DNA from 3 places in the Streptomyces sp. NPDC005374 genome. Region 2 is predicted to be linked to each of the others. Evidence: riboswitches for the same ligand, from Rfam matches in the RefSeq annotation. Region 2 holds a riboswitch; each other region holds the start of a gene.

Region 1 (3,258 bases), on a different contig from region 2:
TGGTGCGGGTGGCCGCGATGCCGAGGGAGAGGGACCAGAGCCACCAGGCCCCGGGGTGCAGGGACGCGGGCTGAACGGGGTGCGGGGACGCCGGCTGAGCGGTTGGGCTAGGCGGCATTCCTGCGCCGCCTCGTCTGCCACACCGCCGCCGCTCCCAGTACGGCGATCGCCGCCAGGCCCGCGAACAAGCCAACGGACGGGCCCCCGTCCGACCGGGCCGGCCCCTTCCCCTTCCCCGTCACCTGGTCCCCGCACCCGGCCTCCGGATACGCCGCGATCGCGCACAGCAGCGCGTCGGAGCCGTAACGGAGGGGTTTGGCCACCGCCGCCAAGGCCTCCGCCGTCGTCGCCTCCCGGGGGACCACCGCGCACTCCGTGCGGCCCGCCGGGGGCGTCTCGCCGGAGGGGGCGTCCGAAGCCGTCCCGAAGTCGATGACCAGCGCCACGCGTTTACGGCCGTCCCTAGCCGGTGTGTCCGCGCAGATCGCCGTGAACGACGCCGTCCCGCGGGGCTTTCGGACATCACCCGAGTCCGCGCTCACCGCGAAGCGGAAGCCCTGGACGTCTCCGTCGGAGGGAACCGAGGTCGACGGGCCCTGCGTGGCGTAGGTCCAGGTCGGGCCGGTGCGGTCCCAGAAGGACCAGTAGCGGTAGCCGGCGGCGTGGGCCGGGGTCGTGACCGACAGGAGGAGTCCCACCAGGAGGAGCAGTCCCACGAGGAGGGGTCCTACCGCCGGTCCCCGGCGGGTCACGGCTGCTTCCTCTTGTTGCGGTTGCTGAGGAGGAAGCCGATGCCGGCCCCGGCGGCGAGACCCGCGCCGACCATCCACCAGACGGACGTGCCGGAGTCGTCCTGCGACTTGGCGGCCGGCGTGGGCGTCGGCGCCGGCGCCGGTGTCGGTCCCGTCGCGGTCAGTTGCTTCACCAGGTCCGTGCCGCCGAAGTCGCGGGGGTCGGCGCCACCGACCCGCGCGGCGAGGATCAACTGGGCGTAGGCCGCCGGGCCGCTCTGCTCGGCCCACTTCGCGGAGTTCCGCTCCAGCCAGTGCAGCGGTCCCGCGGCCGCCGCGGTCCCGCCCCGCGCGGCCAGCGCCACGACCGCGTCGGCCGTGTTGCCGTAGTCGGGCTGGTCCTCGGCGCCGGGGAGGACGGACTTCAGGTAGCCCTCCTTCGCGACCGTCCTCGCCAGGTACGCCGCGCCGTTGGCCGCCGCCTGCTCCGGGGTGGGACGGGCCGCGTCGGCGCAGGTGAGGTCCGTCGCGGTGCCGGGCTTCGCCGAGGCCATGCCCAGGCCCAGCGCACCGACGACGGCCGCCGCCGTGGCGTCCGCGTTGGCCGTGAGCCGGCCCTTCTTGTCGGGCTGGTAGGCGAAGGCGCCCCCGTCGGCGCACGGCAGGGACAGCTTCAGCAGGGCCTCGTAGGGCGACTTGCCGTCCTTGAGGACCTCGGCGGGGTCGGCACCGGTGGCGTTCAGCGCGCCGATGACGACGGACGTCGAGTTGGCGTCGCTGGCCCCGCCAGGCGTGTAGCCCCAGCCGCCGTCCTTGTTCTGGACGGACTTCAGCCAGGTCACCGCCTTGCTGACCGCGGGGTCGTGCCCGCCGAGCGCGGACAGGGCCTGGACGGCGGCGGCGGTGCTGTTGGTGTCGACCATGACCTTGGCGTCGCAGGCCTTGGCCGGATCGGCGCGGTAGGCCGCGAACGCCCCGCTCGCGCACTGCTGCCCGGCCAGCCAGCCGACGGCCGCGGCGGCGGGCCCGACACCCACCCGGTGCAGGGCGATCAGGGCGAGGGACTGGCGCCAGACCCCGTCGTAGGTGGGATCGGTGCTGCCGTACAACCCGGACGGGACCGGTACCGGGGACGGGGAGGCGGCGACGGCGGGCGCGGCCGTGCCGATCACGACGGTGGCGGCCAGGACCGCGGCGCTGCGGCGGACGTGCATGATCGGCGGATGCCCTTCTCACGGAAGGAGCCGGACAGCACGGGAGGACCCCCGGGCGGCTCGGCTCCGTATACCTCGACGGTGCCGCGCACCGGCCGGTTGCCGGTGCACGTGAGCCGGTCACGAACCGTGCGGGGCAGTCCGGCTCACCGCGGGTGGAAGGCGGTTTACGGTTGCGGGTCAGCGCCGGATTTGCACCGGCTTCCCCCTGTACGGGTGTGATGACGACCCGGCCACTCTACTCGCCCGTAGGGAGGCCGCTGAGAGCCGCCTGTGCGGCCATGGCGCGACGCCTGCCCGATTCGGCGAACTCGACGCCGGGTGCGGGGTGCCGGGTGCCGGGTGTTGGGAGCGGCGTGGGGAGCGAGGGCCTCGACGGCGGCGGACGGGGGTGCCGGATCGGGAAGTCGTCGGACTGCGGCGCCGCTGTGGCTGGTCGCGCAGTTCCCCGCGCCCCTGATGCCGGCGCTGCGCGCACGTCGCCTAAACAGCCACGTACGTCACCGGTTCGCTCCCCGTCACCGCCTCCGCCCGGCCCAGTTTCACCAGCCGCCGCAGATGTGCCTCGGCCTCCGAGACCGCGATGGTCCTCGATCCGTACGGGATCTGCTCCCAGGGCCGGTTCCACTCCATGCGCTCGGCGAGCTGCCAGGGGGTGAGGGGCTTGGCGAGGAGGGAGTGCAGGTCGGTGAGGCGTTCCTCGTGGTGGGCGAGCAACTCCCGTACCCGGGCGGCCGCGTCGGTGAAGGCGTGCTGGTGGGCGGGGAGCACCTCGGCGGGGGCGAGGCGGCCGACGCGTTCCAGGGAGTCGAGGTAGTCGCCGAGGGGGTCGGTGACGGTGGTGTCGTCGGGGTCCTCGTACAGGCCGATGTGCGGGGTGATCTCGGGGAGCAGATGGTCGCCGGAGAACAGGCGGCCGTGGCCCGGGAGTTGGGCCGGGTGATCCTCCTCCAGGTGCAGGCAGACATGGCCGGGTGTGTGCCCCGGGGTCCAGATCGCGCGGAGCCTGCGACCCGGGAGGTCGAGGAGTTCACCGGGGACGATCTCGCGGTCGGGCAACGCGGGGGAGAAGCCGGGGAGTTCACGGCGACGGGCGGTGCGCAGGGGAGCCACGTGCTCCTCGGGGGCGCCCGCCGCCTCCAACTTGGCCGTCATATAGGTGTACCAGCGCTCGGCACGGGTCTCCCGGGTCCGGCGCACGATCGCGGAGTCCGCCGCGTGCATGGCGATCCAGGCGCCGGAGGCCTCCCGCACCGCGCCCGACAGACCGTGGTGGTCGGGGTGGTGGTGGGTGATGACCACGCCGTGGATCT
Region 2 (3,258 bases):
GGACGTCGTACAGGTGGATACTTCGTCGACGAAGGTCTGGTTGGAGAGCGAGACTGACGCCGCGCACCACAACGCGGCCTTCGACCGCATCACGCGGCTCGGTCTGGCGCACAGCAACTCCGTGAGACTCATCGACGGCATCCGCAAGGAGATGTAGGGCACCGTGTCCCACTACGACTTCAGGAAGTCCACATACAGCAGCGGCGACGCACACGGCGAGTGCGTCGAAGTCGCCCGCAACATACCCACCACCGTCGCCGTCCGTGACTCCAAGTACCTCGACGGCCCGGTGCTCCGCCTCACCCCCCGCGCCTGGAGCCCCTTCCTGCACTCCCTGCACAGCGAATGACCCTGACCGCCCGCCGCAAGGAGCTGTGGCCCGTGCCGTACTTCGAGTTCGCCAAGTCCAGCCACAGCAGCGGAAACGGCGAGTGCGTCGAAGTCGCCCGCAACATACCCACCACCGTGGCCGTCCGCGACAGCAAGCACTCCGACGGCCCGGTGCTCCGCCTCACCCCCCGCGCCTGGGCCCCCTTCCTGCACTCCCTGCACAGCGAACGGCCCTGACCGCCGGTTCAGGCTCAGGACACCTGCTTCAGCAGCCCCCGCACTCCCTCGTCCACCACCGAGTACCGCACCACGCGCCCCTCCTTCTCCCCCGCCACGACCCCCGCCGCCCGCAGCAGGCGCAGTGCCTGCGAGACGGCGGGGTCGTTCATGCCCGTGGCGATCGCCAGGTCGGAGACCGCGAGGGGGCCGGTCCGGTGCAGGGCGAGGAGGAGGGAGAGGCGGTTCGGGTCGGCCAGGAGGGCGAAACGGTCCGACCAGGCGCGGACTTGGCCGGGGTCGCCGATCGCCGCGATGGCGTCGCACACCCGGTGGCCGTCGATGGTGCGGCGGTCCGCTCGGTCCGCCGGGACGAGATGCATGGGGGTCATCCTCGCAGGCGGCCGGTGTGATCTTCCATACCTGCGCAGGTATGCAGCTATGCAGGAGACGCCTCGCACCCCTACCGTGGTCGGGCCGTGGTGCTCGGGAAGCCGGTGACGACCCCTCAGGGGGTTCATGCCGGCGCGGCCCTCGCCACTGTGATCGGGGAGTTTCCCTCCCACGTCCCTCACGGGACAGCCACTGGCCGTCAGCACGAGGCCGGGAAGGCGGGCAGGGAAACGTACGACCCGTAAGCCAGGAGACCGGCCACGGCAGCTCACGCGTTCATCCACGAGGTGCTGGAGTGACCACCGTATGACTGACCCTGCCCTGCCCGAGACCGCCGCCGCGTCCTTCCGCTGGCGCCGCGAGGACACCGTCAAGACGGTCGGCCTGATGGCCGCGATAGCCGCCCTGCACGTCGTCGCCTTCGGGATTCTCTTCCTGCTCGTCGTTCCGGAGCACTACGAGGTCGGCGACAAGGCCTTCGGCATCGGACTCGGCATCACCGCCTACACCCTCGGCATGCGGCACGCCTTCGACGCCGACCACATCGCCGCGATCGACAACACCACCCGCAAGCTCATGGCCGACGGCAAGCGGCCGGTGTCCGGAGGGTTCTGGTTCGCGCTCGGGCACTCCAGTGTCGTGGTCCTGCTCGCCGCGCTGATCGCCGGCGGCACCCAGCTGGCCGGCAAGGTCATGAACGAGGGCTCAAGTACCCACCAGGTCCTGGGATTTCTCGGTACGACGGTCTCCGGTTCGTTCCTCTACCTCATCGCCGCCCTCAACCTGGTCGCCCTGCTGGGCATCCTGAAGGTCTTCCGGGCGATGCGGGCGGGGACGTACGACGAGAAGGAGCTGGAGCAGCATCTCGACTCGCGCGGGTTCATGAACCGGATCCTCGGGCGGCTCACCAAGTCCATCACCCGGCCGGGGCAGATGTTCCCGCTGGGGTTCCTGTTCGGGCTCGGATTCGACACCGCCACCGAGGTCACGCTGATGGTGATGGCGGGTTCGGGCGCGGCGGCCGGGCTGCCCTGGTACGCGATCCTGTGCCTGCCGCTGCTGTTCGCCGCCGGGATGAGCCTGTTCGACACCCTCGACGGCACGTTCATGAACTTCGCCTACCAGTGGGCCTTCTCCAACCCGGTGCGCAAGGTGTTCTACAACCTCGCCATCACCGGGCTGTCCATCGCGGTCGCCTTCTTCATCGGCACGATCGAGCTGGTCGGTGTCGTGCACGACAAGTTCGACCTCACCGACGCCCTCACCACCTGGATCGCCGAGATCGACCTCGACAACGTCGGCTACGTCATCGTCGGCCTGTTCGTGGTGGTGTGGGCGGCGGCGATCTCCTACTGGCGGCTCGCGAAGGTGGAGCAGCGGTGGAGCGTCAGCAGTTCTTGATGGACCAGATCGGGCCCCAGTTGTAGGAGTTGCTGCTGCCGCCGGGTCCGACCGGTGTGACGACCGCGCCGTTCTGGCCGTAGAAGTACGCGGTCACCCCGCCGGTCTGGGAGTTGCGGTAGGAGCCCGTGCCGGTCCAGTTGGAGAGGGTGTAGGTGTCGCAGTAGTAGAAGTAGTAGACGACGTAGTCGCCCCGCGTGGGGTCGTAGGTCGCCGTGCAGAGATTGCCGCTCTCGCAGGTGATGGACTCGCGTGCCGCCACGTGCAGGATCCTGGCGGGCTTCGGCCAGGCCGTCGGAGGCTCCGCGGCGGCTCCGGCCGGCAGCGCCGAGGCGGGCGGGGCGGCGGGCATGGTCAGGATCTGGCCGAAGTCCCGGTTCGCCGGGGCCGCGTCGGCCGGTCCCGCCGTGAACGCGGCCGTCAGCGCCAGGCCCAGGGCACCCAGGCCCGCGAGCAGAGAACGTCGTTTGTCGCGCATATGGTGTCAAACCCCCTGTGGGAAGGGACATTCCTCGCGTCCACAGGCTGGCTTCGGTCCACCGGTCCCCGCCACACCCTGAAGCCCTGCCTTAAACGGAACCCGTCCCTTCGAGCAACGCCAGCCCCACCGGCGTGACGGTGTGCAGCACATGCCTGCCGCGGCGCACGCTCAGCAGCAGGCCGGCCCGGCGCAGCACCGCCGTGTGCTGGCTCGCGGCCGCGCCGGAGATGCCCAGGCGCTGGGCGAGTTCGCCGGTCGTACGGCCGGTCACGACGTCCTCCAGGATCGCGGCGCGGGTGCGGCCGATGAGGGCGGCGACGTCCTCGCCGGGTGCGGATCGGCCCGGTGGGCGGGCCCAGCCGAGGGCCGGCTGGATGGGATAGACGAGGACGGGCGGCAGGTCGGGCGCGGCGAGCGTGACGGGTCTGCGGAGGCAG
Region 3 (3,258 bases), on a different contig from region 2:
TCACCAAGGTCCTCATCCCGGCGGTCGCGGCTCCCATCGTCGCGGGCGTCGCCGCCATGCTGGCCACCCGCCTCTCCTACACCCTGGGCAAGAAGGCCGACGGCAAGGCCGCCGCGAAGGGCTACCGCACCGGGCAGATCGCCTCGGCCGGCCTGGTCTCACTCGCCCACGGCACGAACGACGCGCAGAAGACCATGGGCATCATCACCCTCGCCCTGGTCGCCGGCGGCGTCGTCGCTCCCGACTCCGACCCGCCCACCTGGGTCATCCTGTCGGCGGGCCTCGCCATCGCGCTCGGCACCTACCTCGGCGGCTGGCGCATCATCCGCACCATGGGCAAGGGCCTGACCGACCTCCAGCCGCAGCAGGGCTTCGCCGCCCAGACCAGCGCGGCCACCGTCATCCTGGCCTCCTCCCACCTCGGCTTCTCCCTCTCCACCACGCACTCCGTCTCCGGTTCGGTGATGGGCGCGGGCCTCGGCCGCAAGGGCGGCGTCGTCCGCTGGTCCACGGCCACCCGCATGTTCGTCGCCTGGGGCCTGACGCTCCCGGCGGCGGCCCTGGTGGGCGCCCTGGCCGAGTCGGTCACCAACCTCGGCGACTGGGGTACGGCGGCTGTGGCGGTCTTCCTCGTCGCCTCCAGCGCGGCCATCTGGAAGATCTCGCGGCGCGAGGTCGTGGACGCGTCGAACGTCATCGACTCCGACGAGCCGGCCGGCGTGGTGACCACGGCGATCGCCGCCGTGACCCCGCCGCCCGTGGGCACGGTGACCGAGGACCTCACGGCCACGATCCCGGCCCCGACCGCCGCCGCGATCTCCACCCCCGTCACCACGGAGCCGGCCGCCCCGCCGGCCGCCGTCTGAGTCCGCACCCCAGCGCTAAGGAAGCCTCACCATGAAGATCGACTGGGAAGCGCTCGGCTCCGTCTTCGGCGTCAGCCTCGTGGTCACCGTGGGCCTCGTGGCCCTCTTCACCCTCGGCATCATGGGCCTCTCCCGTCAGGAGAGGGCCACGGCCCAGGGCGACTCGGCGACCCTCGCGGTCACCGGCGCGTACGTCTGCTTCGCCGCGTGCGCGGCGGCGGTGGCGTACGGCATCTCCCTGATCGTGGCCTGACGGCACCGATCGTTCGACGGCCGGGGGGGGGGGGGGGGGGGGGCGGGGGGGGGGCCCCCCCCCCCCCGGGGGGGGGGGGGCCCCGCGCCCCCCCCGGGGGGGGGGCGGCGGGGGGGCGTGCCCGCCCCCGCCCGGCGCGGGCCCGGCCCCCCCGTCTCGCTGCCGGCCGGGGGCTGACGGGAACGGCGGGGCCAGACCCCCCCCGGCCGTCCGTGTGCTGCGGGTCCACCGTCTCCCCGGCCGGTGGTGTGGGGTTCTGCACACTCTCCCGCCGCAGGTCAACAGCAAGTTGACTGCCGTTCGGGTGCGTGGTGGACTGCCGGAGCCATGTACGACGGCAGCAGAGGAAGCCGGTTCAAGTCCGGCGCGGTCCCGCCACTGTGACCGGGGTAGGTAGCCCCGGGAGCCAGGAACTCTCGCCGTCGGTCTCGTCGAACCAGGGCGTGGACACCCTGAGTGAGGACATATCGCGATGCCCGCCTGCCCTTCGAGGTACCGCACCCGCTCGCTTGCCGACCCCACGGCCGGCTGACCCGATGCGTGCCGATCGCGTCTTCGCGTACGGCGCCGCCGCCGGACTTGTCGGGGATCTGCTGCTCGGTGATCCGCGCCGGGGACATCCGGTCGCCGTGTTCGGGCGCGCGGCCGGGGCCGTGGAACGGGTGCTGTGGCGGGACCACCGCGGGTGGGGCGCGCTGCACACCGCCGTGTGTGTGGGCGGCGCGATGGCGCTGGGTGCCGTCGCGGAACATGTCGTACGTCCGTCCCGTACCGCTTCCGTCGTGCTCACCGGTGCTGCCACCTGGGCCGTTGTGGGCGGGACTTCACTCGTGCGGGAGGCCCGGGTCATCGGGCGGGCGTTGGAGGCGGGGGATGTCGAGGCGGCCCGGGACCGGCTGCCGCATCTGTGCGGGCGGGATCCGCAGGCCCTCGACGCCGACGGGATCGCGCGGGCCGTGGTGGAGTCCGTGGCCGAGAACACCTCCGACGCCGTCGTGGGCGCCCTCGTGTGGGGGGCCGTCGGCGGGGTGCCGGGGCTGCTCGGGTTCCGGGCCGTGAACACGCTGGACGCCATGGTGGGGCACAAGTCGCCCCGGTACCGGCGGTTCGGGTGGGCCGCCGCCCGGTTCGACGACCTCGCCGGGTGGCCCGGGGCGCGGCTCACCGCCGTGCTCGCCGCTGTCGCCGGGGACAGTCCACGGGGTGCCGTGCGGGCTTGGCGCCAGGACGCGCGCAGACATCCGAGTCCCAACGCCGGTCCTGTGGAGGCCTCGTTCGCGGGGGCCCTGGGTGTGCGGCTCGGGGGGACGCTGTCGTACGCGGGGCGGGTCGAGCATCGGCCCGTGCTGAATCAGGGAGGGCGCGCTGTCGCCACCGCCGACATCGAGCGCGCCGCGCGGCTCTCGCGGCGTGTGGGGCTGCTGGCGCTCGGCGTCGGTGTCGTCGCGCGGATCGCCGTGAAGGGACGTGGGGCATGAGCGGTGGGGGGCTGCTGGTCGCCGGTACCACCTCCGACGCCGGCAAGAGTGTCGTCACCGCCGGGATCTGCCGGTGGCTGGTGCGGCAGGGAGTGAAGGTCGCGCCCTTCAAGGCGCAGAACATGTCCCTCAACTCGTTCGTGACGAGGGAGGGGGCCGAGATCGGGCGGGCCCAGGCCATGCAGGCGCAGGCCTGCCGGGTCGAGCCGACCGCGCTCATGAACCCCGTGCTGCTCAAGCCGGGTGGCGAGCAGAGCAGTCAGGTCGTGCTGCTCGGGAAGCCCGTGGGCGAGTTGAGTGCCCGGGGGTATCACGGCGGGCGGCAGCAGCAGCTTCTCGGGACGGTGCTCGACTGTCTCGCCGAGTTGCGGGGCACGTATGACGCGGTGATCTGTGAGGGGGCCGGGAGTCCGGCCGAGATCAATCTGCGGCGCACCGACATCGTCAACATGGGCATCGCCCGCAACGCCGGGCTGCCCGTGCTGGTCGTCGGGGACATCGACCGGGGCGGGGTCTTCGCCTCCTTCTTCGGGACCGTCGCGCTGCTCTCCCCCGAGGACCAGGCGCTGATCGCCGGGTTCCTCGTCAACAAGTTCCGGGGTGACGTCTCGCTGCTCGAACCCGGGCTCGACATGCTCCACGGGCTCACCGGGCGCCGTAC

Evidence for each region. A riboswitch is a leader RNA that binds a small molecule or an ion and turns the genes downstream of it on or off. The one in region 2 is predicted to bind cobalamin.
Region 1: it holds a riboswitch for cobalamin, as region 2 does, so the genes downstream of both, ACFYRX_RS27175 (prenyltransferase/squalene oxidase repeat-containing protein) here and ACFYRX_RS14340 (HoxN/HupN/NixA family nickel/cobalt transporter) in region 2, are expected to answer to the same signal.
Region 3: it holds a riboswitch for cobalamin, as region 2 does, so the genes downstream of both, ACFYRX_RS36090 (cobalamin biosynthesis protein) here and ACFYRX_RS14340 (HoxN/HupN/NixA family nickel/cobalt transporter) in region 2, are expected to answer to the same signal.

The regions. Positions count from the first base shown of each region.
Region 1 is NZ_JBIAKA010000011.1:48,883-52,140, reverse strand. Features, by position in the region: gene ACFYRX_RS27185 (CbiQ family ECF transporter T component) at 1-118, opposite strand, end outside; gene ACFYRX_RS27180 (SCO2322 family protein) at 108-716, opposite strand; gene ACFYRX_RS27175 (prenyltransferase/squalene oxidase repeat-containing protein) at 749-1,945, opposite strand; cobalamin riboswitch at 2,060-2,199, opposite strand; gene ACFYRX_RS27170 (MBL fold metallo-hydrolase) at 2,429-3,258, opposite strand, start outside.
Region 2 is NZ_JBIAKA010000005.1:125,621-128,878, forward strand. Features, by position in the region: gene ACFYRX_RS14320 (helix-turn-helix domain-containing protein) at 1-157, shown strand, start outside; gene ACFYRX_RS14325 (DUF397 domain-containing protein) at 164-349, shown strand; gene ACFYRX_RS14330 (DUF397 domain-containing protein) at 382-567, shown strand; gene ACFYRX_RS14335 (ArsR/SmtB family transcription factor) at 582-929, opposite strand; cobalamin riboswitch at 1,010-1,217, shown strand; gene ACFYRX_RS14340 (HoxN/HupN/NixA family nickel/cobalt transporter) at 1,246-2,340, shown strand; gene ACFYRX_RS14345 (hypothetical protein) at 2,327-2,818, opposite strand; gene ACFYRX_RS14350 (ArsR/SmtB family transcription factor) at 2,910-3,258, opposite strand, start outside.
Region 3 is NZ_JBIAKA010000017.1:242,572-245,829, reverse strand. Features, by position in the region: gene ACFYRX_RS36100 (anion permease) at 1-866, shown strand, start outside; gene ACFYRX_RS36095 (hypothetical protein) at 898-1,119, shown strand; cobalamin riboswitch at 1,423-1,558, shown strand; gene ACFYRX_RS36090 (cobalamin biosynthesis protein) at 1,656-2,597, shown strand; gene ACFYRX_RS36085 (cobyric acid synthase) at 2,594-3,258, shown strand, end outside.